2 regions of the Pseudarthrobacter sp. rb genome follow, and region 2 is predicted to be linked to the other one. Evidence: predicted binding sites of a transcription regulator. Region 2 holds the regulator's gene; the other holds the start of a gene.

Region 1 (5,758 bases), on a different contig from region 2:
TCGGCCACGCCGACCTCCCGGACACCGCCTTCCCGCACCTGACCATGGTCCGCCAGGCCGACGTCGAGGACGTTCTCTGGCAGGCCCTCCACGCCAGGGGCGTGCCTGTGGACTGGGGCGTCGAATTCCGCGGACTCTTCCACGGCCTCACAGTGGAAAGCGGCGGAGTGCCGGCGCTTTCGGAAGGACCCGTACACGCCGATCTGCAGGACGTTCACGGCGGCCGCGGAGTGCATCGCAGCCGGTTTCTCGCGGGCTGCGACGGGCAGTCGAGTACGGTCAGGGGCCTCCTCGGCGCTCAGTGGCGCGGCGGCCCGTACGGGGTGGAAGCGGTGATGGCCGACCTGGAACTGGATGGTTCCCTGGACTCCGGGCTGCTGCACGTCGCCGTGGGGCAGGCGGGGCTGGTCTTTCTCTTCGCCCTGGGTGAGGGGGCCACCTGGCGGATGCTGGCCACCCGCCCGGCAGTGCCCTCACCCGAAGCGCGCTTCGGCCAGCTGGGTCCGCCCGTCCCGGCGGAGGACGTGGCGCGCCTGGTCCGGGAGTCGGGGCTCGGCGCCGCAGTCCGCGAGGTGCGCTGGTCGGCGCAAATCCCGCTGCAGCACAGGATTGCCAGTACGTTCGGCAATGATCCCATTTTCCTGGCCGGTGATGCCGCGCACGCCCACTCCCCGGCAGGCGGCCAGGGCATGAACAACGGCATCCTCGACGCCCTCAACCTGGGCTGGAAGCTCGGTTTCGCCTCGACGGCAGGCAGGCCGCTCCCGGAACTGCTGGAAACCTATGGGCAGGAGCGGCGGCTTGCCGCCCGGCGGGTGCTGGCACTGACGCATGTCATCTTTTTTGGAGAAGCCTCACCGCATCCCGCCGCCCGCCTTGCCCGCAACGTCCTTCCCCTCCTTGCTCCGGCCCTGCCGCTGTTGCTCCGGCAGCGGTGGCTCACGTCCAAGGGCATCAGGCTGCTGGCCCAGCCGTTCGTGCACTACCGGAACAGCGTCATTTCCCGTGACGGCACGCCTCCGGCCAAAGCGTGGCCGAGGCCGGGAGTACGGTTGCCGGATGCGTCGGCTTCGGTCGACGGCCGGCTGGTCCGCCTTCACGAACTGACCTCCGTGCCGGGTATCCACCTTTTACTGGAGCGCGACGCCGAACCGGTCGCTTCGGCTGCCCTCCGCACCCTCCTGCCGGCAGAGGGGCAGGGCCCGCTGCTCCACGTCCACCGGCTCACCAGCCACCCGGGGCAGGGTGTGGTTGCGGTCCGCCCCGACGGGTACGTGGGCTTCCGCTGCGGCGAGGCGGACCCGGTCCAGCTGCGTGCCTGGCTTCGGCTGGTCGGTGCCGCACCCGACTGAACGCGGCCCACCTTGGTAACCTCCCGTCGTCGGAATGCTCCATCACTTATGGCTCCTAAAACCGGTGTTTAGGGACCAAACCTGATGGAGCAACCCGGGGGAGGGAGGGTGGTTGCGGGCGGACGGCAAGCGTAGTCTGGTCAGTCCAAGGCACATCCGCCCAGTGTGAGAGGGGAAGTTCATGACCATCCCGCCAGTGCACGAACCTGAGCCGTTTCCGCCGGACCCCGGCCCGGAGCCCACGTCCCCGGACCCCACCCAGCCACGGCCGCCCGGCCCGCCGTCCCCGAATCCGTTCCCTGCGCCGGCGCCCCCGGGCCCGTTGCCCGTCCCGGATCCAGGCCCTGCTCCGCTCCGTCCGGACCCCACCAGGGACTGACCGCGAACCTTAAAAAGGGCCTTCTGCCGGCTGCGCATGCGCAGGTGGAAGGCCCTTTTTCCGTGCCCGGGCAGGGGCAGGAAATAAACCGGAATCCGCTGCTGCAAGCCCTTGCAGACTTGCTGCTGCAGTGCTACAAAATCTATATCAGCCACTACAGATCGGCTGATACGGAAACTGTGTTGGACCATCTCTTACGAGGAGGGAGAGCCATGTTGATGCGAACCGATCCGTTCCGCGAGCTGGACAGGCTGGCCCAGCAGGTCCTCGGCACGGCTGCACGCCCGGCGGCGATGCCGATGGATGCATGGCGTGAGGACCAGGAATTCGTCGTGGCCTTCGATTTGCCCGGCGTTTCGGTGGACTCGGTGGACCTGGACGTTGAACGGAATGTCCTGACGGTGCGGGCCGAACGCCCGGACCCGGCGGGCAAGGACACCGAACTGGTCGCCTCTGAACGGCCGCGCGGCGTCTTCAGCCGCCAGCTGATCCTTGGCGACACTCTGGACACCGAACATGTCAAGGCCAGCTACGACGCAGGAGTCCTGACGCTGCGCATTCCGGTCGCCGAAAAGGCCAAGCCGCGCAAGATCGAGATCGAAACGAAGGGGGCAAAGCAGGAAATCGCCGCTTAGTTTCACACAGGACCGGGAGGCGGGCACATCTGTTGGCTGCCTTTTCGGGGCGAATCGCCATTCTGTGCACGCCACAGCGCCAGACAGCGCATCGGCAGCGTAGGCCTTAACCTCCCGCCACGGTGGCCCCCGGCTTCGGCCGGGGGCCATCGACGCGTCTGGGCCCCGCCGCTGAAGCCTTGCGTCAGACGCTGAGTTCCAGCATCAGGGCGGGCAGTTCATCGGCGAGTTCGCGGGCCAGGAATCCCAGCGGCCCCAGCCTGCTCGCCAGCCGGTCCGCCGCCGCCGCGTGCAGGTGGGTGCCCCAGCAGGCCGCCTGGGCGCCGGTGGTTCCGCGGGCACGGAGCCCGGCAATCGCTCCGGCCAGGACGTCGCCGCTGCCGGAGGTGCCCAGGCCGCCGTACCCCGTGGTGATTTTCCACAGTTCGGGCTCGTCCGGCTCCAGCCCGGGCGGCTGGGTGATGAGCCCCTGGCAGCTGACCACGGCGCCGAACTTCGCGGAGATCTCCGGGAGGTCCTTTTCGAGGTCCTCCACATCCCGTCCCAGCAGGATCCCCGCTTCCGTGGGGTTCGGGGTAAGGATCAGCCGGCCGCGCCAGGGGTCCAGCTGGTCCTTGAGCTGCACCAGGGCGGCCAGTGCGTAGGCATCGAGGACGACGGCGGGTCCTTCAGTGCCGTCAGGATCGGAGCTGCCGTCACGGCTTGCCTCGTGTTCCAGCAGCGCCTCGAGCAGTTCGCCGGCCAGGTCCGGATCATCCAGTCCGGGCCCCACCAGCACGGCGTCCGCCCGGTCCAGGTAGGAGGCTATTGGCGCCAGCTCCGGCTTGACGGATCCCCCCGGGGTTTCCGGCAGGCCAATGGCGCCGCACTCCGGCAAAGCAACCCCCAGCTGCACGGCCACCGATTCCGCCACCGCCAGTGTGAGCTTCCCGGCCCCAGCGCGCAGGGCCGAAACCCCGGCCAGCAGTGCAGCGCCGGGAGTGGCCCGGGCCCCGCCCACCACCAGCACCGACCCGCGTGAATACTTGTCCGCGCCCGGCGCCGGCAGCGGCCATTCGCGCAGGAGTGACGGCGCTACCAGGGTGGCGCCGGAGGGGTCACCGCGGCCGGACACTGGTGTCTCCCGCGTGCTCGGTGACAGCGACGCCCTGCTCCGCCAGGTGGTCGGCCACATTGAAGCTTTCCAGCGTCCACGGCCCCACTCCGGAGGGCCGGACGAACCGGGTGATCGAGGCGTTAAGGATGGCTTCTGTGGCCGCGAGGTCCAGGAGTTCCTTTTCGCTGAGTCCTTCGAGCACGTACCGGAACAGCATGATCACGGCGTCGTGGCACACCAGCATCACCCGGTGGCCGGTGCCCAGGTTGTTCAGTTCCGCCAGCACCGACCGCAGCCGCAGCGCCACGTCGGCCCAGGATTCCCCTCCCGGCGGCCGGTAGTACAGCTTGCCCAGCCATTCCCGGCGCTCGGATTCCTCGGGGTAGCGGTTCTCGACGCCCAGCCGGGTGAGCCGGTCCAGGATGCCGAGCTCGCGGTCGCGGAGCCGCTCATCGATGCGCACCTCCAGCGGCCAGCCGGCGGTTTCCACCGCAATCTCCGCCGTCTGCCGGGCGCGCGCATAGGGGGAGGAGACCACTGCGTCCGGGCGGAACTCCCCGGCAATCCGCGCGAGCGCGGTGCCCAGCGCCTTGGCCTGGTCCCTGCCCGTTCCGGAGAGGTCCACGTCCGCGTCCCGGGCGGGAACCTGGATGACCTCCACGCCGGCCTCACGCGCCTCGGTGGCCGCAACGTTGCCTTCGCTCTCGCCATGCCGGATCAGCAGCAGCTCCACCGCCCCGGCTTCCTGGACCGCCTCCGTCAGGCCGTCGTCGTTCGAAGATCCGCCGTTCACAAAACCACCCCGTCCTCGCCGAGCAAATAACACCGCCACATGCCGTGCCGAATGCAGGAACACTACCAACGGCGTACCCAGGGGGCGGCGGAAAATAACGGACGACGGCGGCAGGGCACCGTGGGTGCGCGGGCCGCCGCCGCCATCGCAACAGCAGGGGATGGAACCGAAGTCAGCGCTCGGGCGTCAGGACCTTGGTGAACACCGTGCCGCCGTTGGCGTTGCGGAGGCTCACCGTGAAGCTGTTGTCCTCACCCAGCTGGACGTGCCCGAAGAACTGGTTCCCGCCGTCGCGGGGGGACTCGCCGGCGAAGCGCCCGGTCTTGGAGAACACCACCTCGGGGCCGAACGTGCCGTCCATCGCATTGGGGCCGAACGATCCCGCCGCGATGGGACCGGCCACGAACTCCCAGAACGGGTCGAAGTCCGTGAAGGCAGCCCGTTCGGGGGAGTAGTGGTGGGCGGCGCAGTAGTGCACGTCAGCAGTGAGCCACACCGTGTTCTTCACGCCGTTGCGCTTGAAGGCACTCAGCACCCCGGCGAGCTCCAGCTCACGGCCCAAGGGGGCGCCGGCGTCGCGGTTGGACAGGCTCTCCTCGTTCACCGCGCCGTCCGGCACCACGACGCCCAGCGGGAGGTCGTTGGCGATCACCTTCCAGGTCGCCTTGGACTTGCTGACCTCGCTGACCAGCCAGTCCACCTGCTCCTGGCCCAGGATGGCGGTGGCGTAGGGTTCTTTGCCGTCGGTGTTGGGGGACTTGTAGGTGCGCATGTCCAGGCAGAAGATGTCCAGCTGCGGGCCGCGGGAGATCTTCCGGTAGATGCGGGCCGGCTGGTACGTGCCGGCGTCGTCGAATGTTCCCGGACGCCAAATGGCCGAGCTGTCCGCGATGGGCATGTTCTCCTGCCAGGCCTGCCGGCCGCGGGCGGCGAGGGTGTTGACGTCCCGCACCGTGTAGCGGGAGTCATCCAGGATCTGGCCGGGGTACCAGTTGTTGTGCGTCTCGTGGTCATCCCACTGCGCGATCACCGGCACGTCCGCGAACAGGGCCCGCATGTTGGCGTCCAGGGAGTTGTAGCGGTGCCGGCCGCGGAACTCGGTGAGCGTCTCGGCAACCTTGGACACCTCTTCCGTGACCAGGTTCCGCCACACCTGCCCGTCCTTTTCCACCACGGTTTCGGCGATAGGGCCGTCGGCGTAGATGGTGTCGCCGGAGTGGATGAAGAAGTCCGGGCGGGTCTGGTGCATGGCACGGTAGCCGCGCATGCCGCCAATCTCCTCGTTGATGCCCCACCCCTGGCCGGCGGTGTCACCGGTCCACACAAAGCTTTGCGCTGACGACGCCGGGACCTCGCCTCCGTTGCTGGTCCCGCCGGTGCGGCCCCTGCCGTTGACCGTCCCGGCGTCCGGCGCCGTGCGGAAGCTGCCGCTGACCGTCTCGCCGGCCACGCCGCCGTCGTCCTCGAAGCCGATTTCCAGCGCGAAGCGGGTGTTGGAGGGCA
Region 2 (5,758 bases):
GCCCGCCACCAGCGCCCCGCTGGAAACCACCCAGTCCTCCAACAAGGCCCCGGTGTACTGGATTGGGCGCAGCGGCGGGAACATCTTCCTCTACCGTGAGTTCCGGGACGTTCCGGAACAGGAGAACCCGGTGACGCGGGCACTGCGCGCCATGATGTCGGAGAAGCCGCTCGACCCGGACTTCTTTACGCCTTGGCAGAACCCGGACAAACTTGCCACCTCCATCTCGGGCAAGGACGTCATCACGGTCGACGTCTCGGCTGACGCCTTCAACAGCAACCTCGACGCCGACATGGCCGCCCGCGCCATCCAACAGCTGATCTACACGGCAACCGCTGCCGCCGCCAGTTCGGGCCTGATCGACACAGGGCAGCAGGTCCGGGTGCGGATCCTCGTAGACGGCCATACGGACTACGTCGCGTTCGGAAAAGTCCAGCTGGGCGCACTGATGACCCGTGCTGCCGGGCTGGTGGCGCCGGTGTGGATCATTGATCCGCAGGAAAACACGGAGGTGCCTGCCGGCAGCGTAAAGATCACCGGCCGCAGCACGTCGCCGGGAGCAAAGCTCCGCTGGCAGATCCTGCAGTCCGGGGACGGCGGAAGCAAGGCCCCGTTCCTGACCGGTGAAACCACGGCCGGCGCCGGGCAGGGGCAGGCGGGCGTCTTTACGCTGGCACTGACCTTGCCGGCCGGCGGCTATGAGCTCCGGGTGGCGCAGGCAGGTTCCGGCGGGGAGCCGGACCGAAACGAGGACACCAGGTCCTTCAAGGTCAGGTAGCTGTCCACCGGCCAAGGATGTCGCTTGCAAGCACGACGGCGGCCGGCCCGGCCGTGGAGGACCGCAGGACGTGGTGTCCCAACAGGGCGGTCACAGCGCCTTTGTCGCAGAGTTTCGTTACTTCCCGCGGGCTGATTCCGCCTTCCGGGCCGACGATCAGCAGGACTTCCCGGATGCCCTCGTGCCCACTCCCCTGCCACGCTTCCAGGACGGTGCGCAGCGGACGCACGGCATCTTCGTGGAGGATGACGGCCAGGTCTGCACCCTCCACGGCGGCGGAAAGCCCGGCAGTATCGACGGCGGCCCGGACCTCGGGGATCCAGGCGCGCCGCGCCTGTTTGGCGGCGGCGGCCACAGTGGACTCCCACTTGGCATGGGCGCGGGCGGCCCTGTCACCTTTCCAGCGGACGATGGACCGTTCCGACTGCCAGGGTATGACGGCATCGATGCCCAGCTCGGTGGCGGTTTCAATGGCCAGTTCGTCGCGGTCGCCCTTGGCCAGGGCCTGAACCAGGACCAAGCGGACGTCCGGCCGGTCTTCCATTGCCAGTGCGCCGCACTCCACTCCAAGTCCCGAGGCCGCGGCGGAGACGACCTTTCCGCTCATGCGGGCGCCGGCGCCGTCGACAATGTCCACCGGCTCGCCCGGAGACAGGCGTTTGACGGTCACTGCATGCCGGGCCTCCGCCCCTTCGAGGACAAAGATCCGGCCGGGCACCATGCCCGCCAGTGAACCGGCGGAGGTGAAGAAGACGGGGTTGCTCACCGCTACAGGTTACCGAGCCGGTCCCGGAGCTTGGCGAACATGCCGCCGCTGGCGGCGAGCTTGCCCTCGGTGAGCTGTTCGCCGCGGAGCTTGGCGAGCTGCCGGAGGAGGTCCTCCTGTGCCGGGTCGAGCTTGGCCGGAGTGTCCACCTGGAGGTGGACCTTCAGGTCCCCGCGGCCGTATCCCCTCAGGTGCGTGACACCCAGGCCACGCAGGGTAATGATCTCGCCGGACTGAGTTCCGGGCTTGACGTCGATGTCCTGCGTACCGTCGAACGTTTCCAGGCTGACGTCCGTGCCCAGTGCGGCCGCCGTCATGGGGATGTGCAGCGTGGCGTGCAGGTCATCGCCTTCCCGTACGTAGGTGGCGTCATTGTTGACGCGGATTTCCACGTAGAGGTCACCGGTCGGTCCACCTGCAGGTCCGGCTTCGCCCTGCCCGGCGAGCTGGATCCGGGTTCCGGTGGCCACACCGGCGGGAACCTTGATGGTCAGCGACCGCCGGCTGCGGATACGGCCCTGGCCGCTGCACTCGTTGCAGGGATCCTTGATGACCGTGCCGAAGCCTTCGCAGGTGCCGCAGGGGGCGGCCGTCATGACCTGGCCCAGGATGGAGCGCACGGCCCGCTGGACCTGGCCGCTGCCGCCGCAGATGTCGCAGCGCTCCGGGTGGGTGCCGGGCCGGCAGCAGGATCCGTCACAGGTGGGGCAGACCACGGCAGTGTCCACTTCGAGCTTCTTGTTCACGCCGAACACGGCGTCGCGAAGGTCGATCCGGACGCTGATGAGGGCGTCCTGGCCGCGGCGGACGCGGGAAGCCGGGCCGGAGGTGCCCCCGGCGCCGAAGAAGGTGTCGAAGATGTCCTGGAATGCGAAGCCCTGGCCTGCGTAACCGGCACCGCCGAAGCCGTTGTCCGTGCCGTTCTCGTTGCCCGTGGTGTCGTAGATCCTCCGCTTTTGGGGGTCGGAAAGGACCTCGTAGGCGTGAGTTACTGCCTTGAAGCGTTCTGAAGCGTCCGCACCGGGGTTTACGTCCGGGTGAAGGGTGCGGGCCAGTTTGCGGTAGGCCTTTTTGATCTCTTCGCCCGTAGCTTCGGGTGAGACTCCAAGGACGTCATAGTGGCTGCTCAAAGTTCGTATCTCTTCCTTGTTGTACTGCGTTCAGTGTGGGCGGCCCCGCTCTGTGGTCCGGTCCCGAAAAGGCTCCGGCGGCGAAGAGTCAGGGCCCCAAAATCCTGGAAAGGTAGCGGGCCACAGCCCTGACGGCGGCCATGGTGGTGGGATAGTCCATCCTGGTTGGGCCGAGGATCCCTACCTTCGCGGCGCTGTCCGGGCCGTAGCCGGTGGCCACCACGGAGGCTTCGGCAAGGCCGTCATAAGGGTTTTCCCTTCCGATACTGACGGCCACTCCCCGGTGGTCCTGGGCCATTTCGCTCAGCAGCCGCAGCATCACCACCTGCTCCTCCAGTGCCTCGAGCACGGGGCCGATACTGAGGGGGAAATCCACGTTGGACCTGGCCAGGTTCGCCGTTCCGGCCATGACCATCCGGTCCTCCCTGGTGTTTTGTGCCAGGCCCTCCAGTCCATGCGCCAGCGCGTGCGCGGCCTGGCGCTGGCCGTGCGCAGTTCCGGCTACGACGGCGGGGAGCGCCTTGGCCAGCTGGCTTAGCGGAGTTCCGGCCAGCGCGGCAAGGAAGCGGGTACGGAGCGCGGCCAGTGCGTCGTCGCCAAGGTCCTGGCCGACGTCGATGACCCGCTGCTCCACCTTGCCGCTGTTGGCAATCAGCACCACCAGCACCTTGCGGGGGGCCAGGAGCACGAACTCGATGTGGCGCACCAGTGCCTTGCTGAGGTGCGGATACTGGACCACAGCCACCTGGTTGGTCAGCTGCGACAGCAGCCGGACGGTGCGGTCCAGGACGTCGTCGAGGTCGTCTGCGCCTTCCAGGAGGGACTGGATGGCCCGGCGCTCCGCTGCCGACAGGGGCTTGACTGCCGAGATCTGGTCGACAAAGAGCCGGTAGCCCTTGTCTGTGGGAATTCGCCCTGCACTGGTATGCGGGGCAGTGATCAATCCCTCGTCTTCAAGGGCCGCCATGTCATTGCGGATGGTTGCGCTGGAAACGCCCAGATGATGCCGCTCGACCAGGGCCTTTGACCCGACCGGTTCGCGGGAGTGGACGTAGTCCTCCACGATGGCCCGCAGCACTTCCAGTTTGCGTGGCTCGCTCACTCTCCACCTCCATCCATGGTCCGGGGCGCATACCCCGCCAGGTGCCACCAGTGTTAGCACTCGACATGCCTAAGTGCTAACAGTCTATTATGCCTCGGCCCGTTGTTAGCATTGGTACCGCTCCGGGCGAAATTCCGGTGCGGAGGACCTAGCGCTAGGCGGATCGAATCCATGGATTACCAAAACTGGGGGCCCCGCGGCATTTCCGCCCCGGCCAAGGCGGAATTGCCCGAGGTTCCGGTGGAGCGGGGCATGGTGCTCGAGGATGTCCAGTCAGGCTGGGTCGGCGCCGTCACCCGGGTGGAAAAGTCCGGCGGCATGCACGTCGTGGCCCTGGAGGACCGCCGCGGGAAGTCCCGGTCCTTCAAGCTCGGCTTCGGTTTCCTCCTTGAGGGCCGGCCCATCCGGCTGATGCCTCCCGCCGCCCGGCCGGCAGCCGCCGGCCCCGCCGCCGGCAGGACAGCCTCAGGCTCCGTCCGGGTCTCCGGCCAGCGGGCCCAGGTCGCCAAGGCAAGCCGCATCTGGGTGGAGGGCAAGCACGACGCCGAACTGGTGGAAAAGGTCTGGGGAGACGACCTTCGGGTGGAAGGCATCGTCGTCGAACCCCTGCACGGCATTGACGACCTCGCCGCCGCAGTTGCCGCCTTTAAACCCGGTCCGGGCCGTCGCCTCGGCGTGCTCGTGGACCACCTCGTCCCTGACTCCAAGGAGTCCCGCATAGCCGACGCCGTCATGGCATCCCCCGGCGCGGCCGGAAATGTCCTGATCGTCGGCCACCCCTATGTGGACGTCTGGCAGGCGATCCGCCCCGCTGTCCTGGGCATTGACAAATGGCCGTCCGTGCCCCGCGGACAGGACTGGAAGACCGGAATCCTGAAGGCCTTTGGCTGGCCGCACGCCACCAAGGAGGACATCGGCCTGGGATGGCAAAAACTACTGGGCGCCGTACGTACGTACGCGGACCTGGAAGCGTCGCTGCTGGGGCGGGTTGAGGAAGTCATCGACTTCCTCACCGCCCCCTGAAGGCCGGACACCGGCCCGGGAGCCAGTATTCTTGGTAATGCAGCGCCTTTTCCCAAGGCCGCTGCACACCGCGCCCATATATGAAGTCAGCACCACTTGCACCTCCGAAGGAACAGACTGTGGCAGAAAACGCACGTGATCACAGGGACGGCCAGGGCCGCTCCGAGTACCATGGCGTCCCCGCCAATGCGCTGCCGCTCACGGCCAGCGAAGACCGCCAATGGGCCACGCTCGCGCATTTCGGTGGGATCCTGGGGTGTGTCCCCTCGCTGCTGATCTACCTGATCTTCCGTGACCGCGGGCCATTTACCGCGCAGGAATCCAAAGAAGCGCTGAACTTCAGCCTGCCGCCCACCATCGCCGCCGTGCTGGCCAACATCCTGGTGTTCATCCCCTATGTGGGAAACATCTTCGCGGTCATCGCCACTCTGATCTGGGTGGCGCTCACCTGCTTCTCCGTGGCAGCAGGGATCCACGTCAACAAGGGCCAGCCGCACCGCTACCAGTACAACCTGCGCTGGATTAAGTAGCCGCTCAGAGCTGCGGGGCCACTGGCCCCGCAGCGCGGATCCGACGGGCGTCCGCCCAGTCAGTCGGGCAGGATACGGCGGACCACCGCGTCCGCCAGGAGCCTGCCCTTGAGCGTGAGGACCAGACGGCCCTGGAAAGCAGCGACGGGCTCCACCAGGCCGTCAGCGATCAGGCCGGCCACTTCGTGCCGGCCGGCAGAGCCAAGAGTGGAGACTTCAAGCCCTGACTGCAGGCGCGCCTCCAGCATTACCCGCTCCAGGTTTCTGGTCCCGGCATCCAGGGTCTCCCTGCCCGCCGCAGGCGAATGCCCCTGGGCCAGACGGTTCGCATAGGCGGACGGGTGCTTCACGTTCCACCAGCGCACCCCGCCCACGTGCGAATGTGCGCCGGGGCCGATGCCCCACCAGTCGTCGCCACGCCAGTAGGCC

Evidence for each region. The regulator HrcA, encoded in region 2, represses chaperone genes, less so after heat shock. The targets are predictions, from matches to a motif close to TTNGCACTCGNNNNNNNCGAGTGCNAA.
Region 1: ACWRN3_RS10210 (Hsp20/alpha crystallin family protein) is a predicted target of HrcA. The motif match lies at 1,842-1,868, and genes of this name have one in related genera.

What each region holds. Positions count from the first base shown of each region.
Region 1 covers NZ_JBWJAR010000006.1:115,410-121,167, reverse strand. Annotated here, with positions in the region: gene ACWRN3_RS10215 (FAD-dependent monooxygenase) at 1-1,352, shown strand, start outside; gene ACWRN3_RS10210 (Hsp20/alpha crystallin family protein) at 1,944-2,366, shown strand; gene ACWRN3_RS10205 (NAD(P)H-hydrate dehydratase) at 2,551-3,480, opposite strand; gene ACWRN3_RS10200 (histidine phosphatase family protein) at 3,464-4,255, opposite strand; gene ACWRN3_RS10195 (alkaline phosphatase D family protein) at 4,428-5,758, opposite strand, start outside.
Region 2 covers NZ_JBWJAR010000002.1:279,183-284,940, forward strand. Annotated here, with positions in the region: gene ACWRN3_RS04005 (GerMN domain-containing protein) at 1-778, shown strand, start outside; gene ACWRN3_RS04010 (16S rRNA (uracil(1498)-N(3))-methyltransferase) at 771-1,544, opposite strand; gene dnaJ (molecular chaperone DnaJ) at 1,547-2,674, opposite strand; gene hrcA (heat-inducible transcriptional repressor HrcA) at 2,763-3,776, opposite strand; gene ACWRN3_RS04025 (DUF3097 domain-containing protein) at 3,948-4,799, shown strand; gene ACWRN3_RS04030 (DUF4870 domain-containing protein) at 4,919-5,329, shown strand; gene hemW (radical SAM family heme chaperone HemW) at 5,389-5,758, opposite strand, start outside.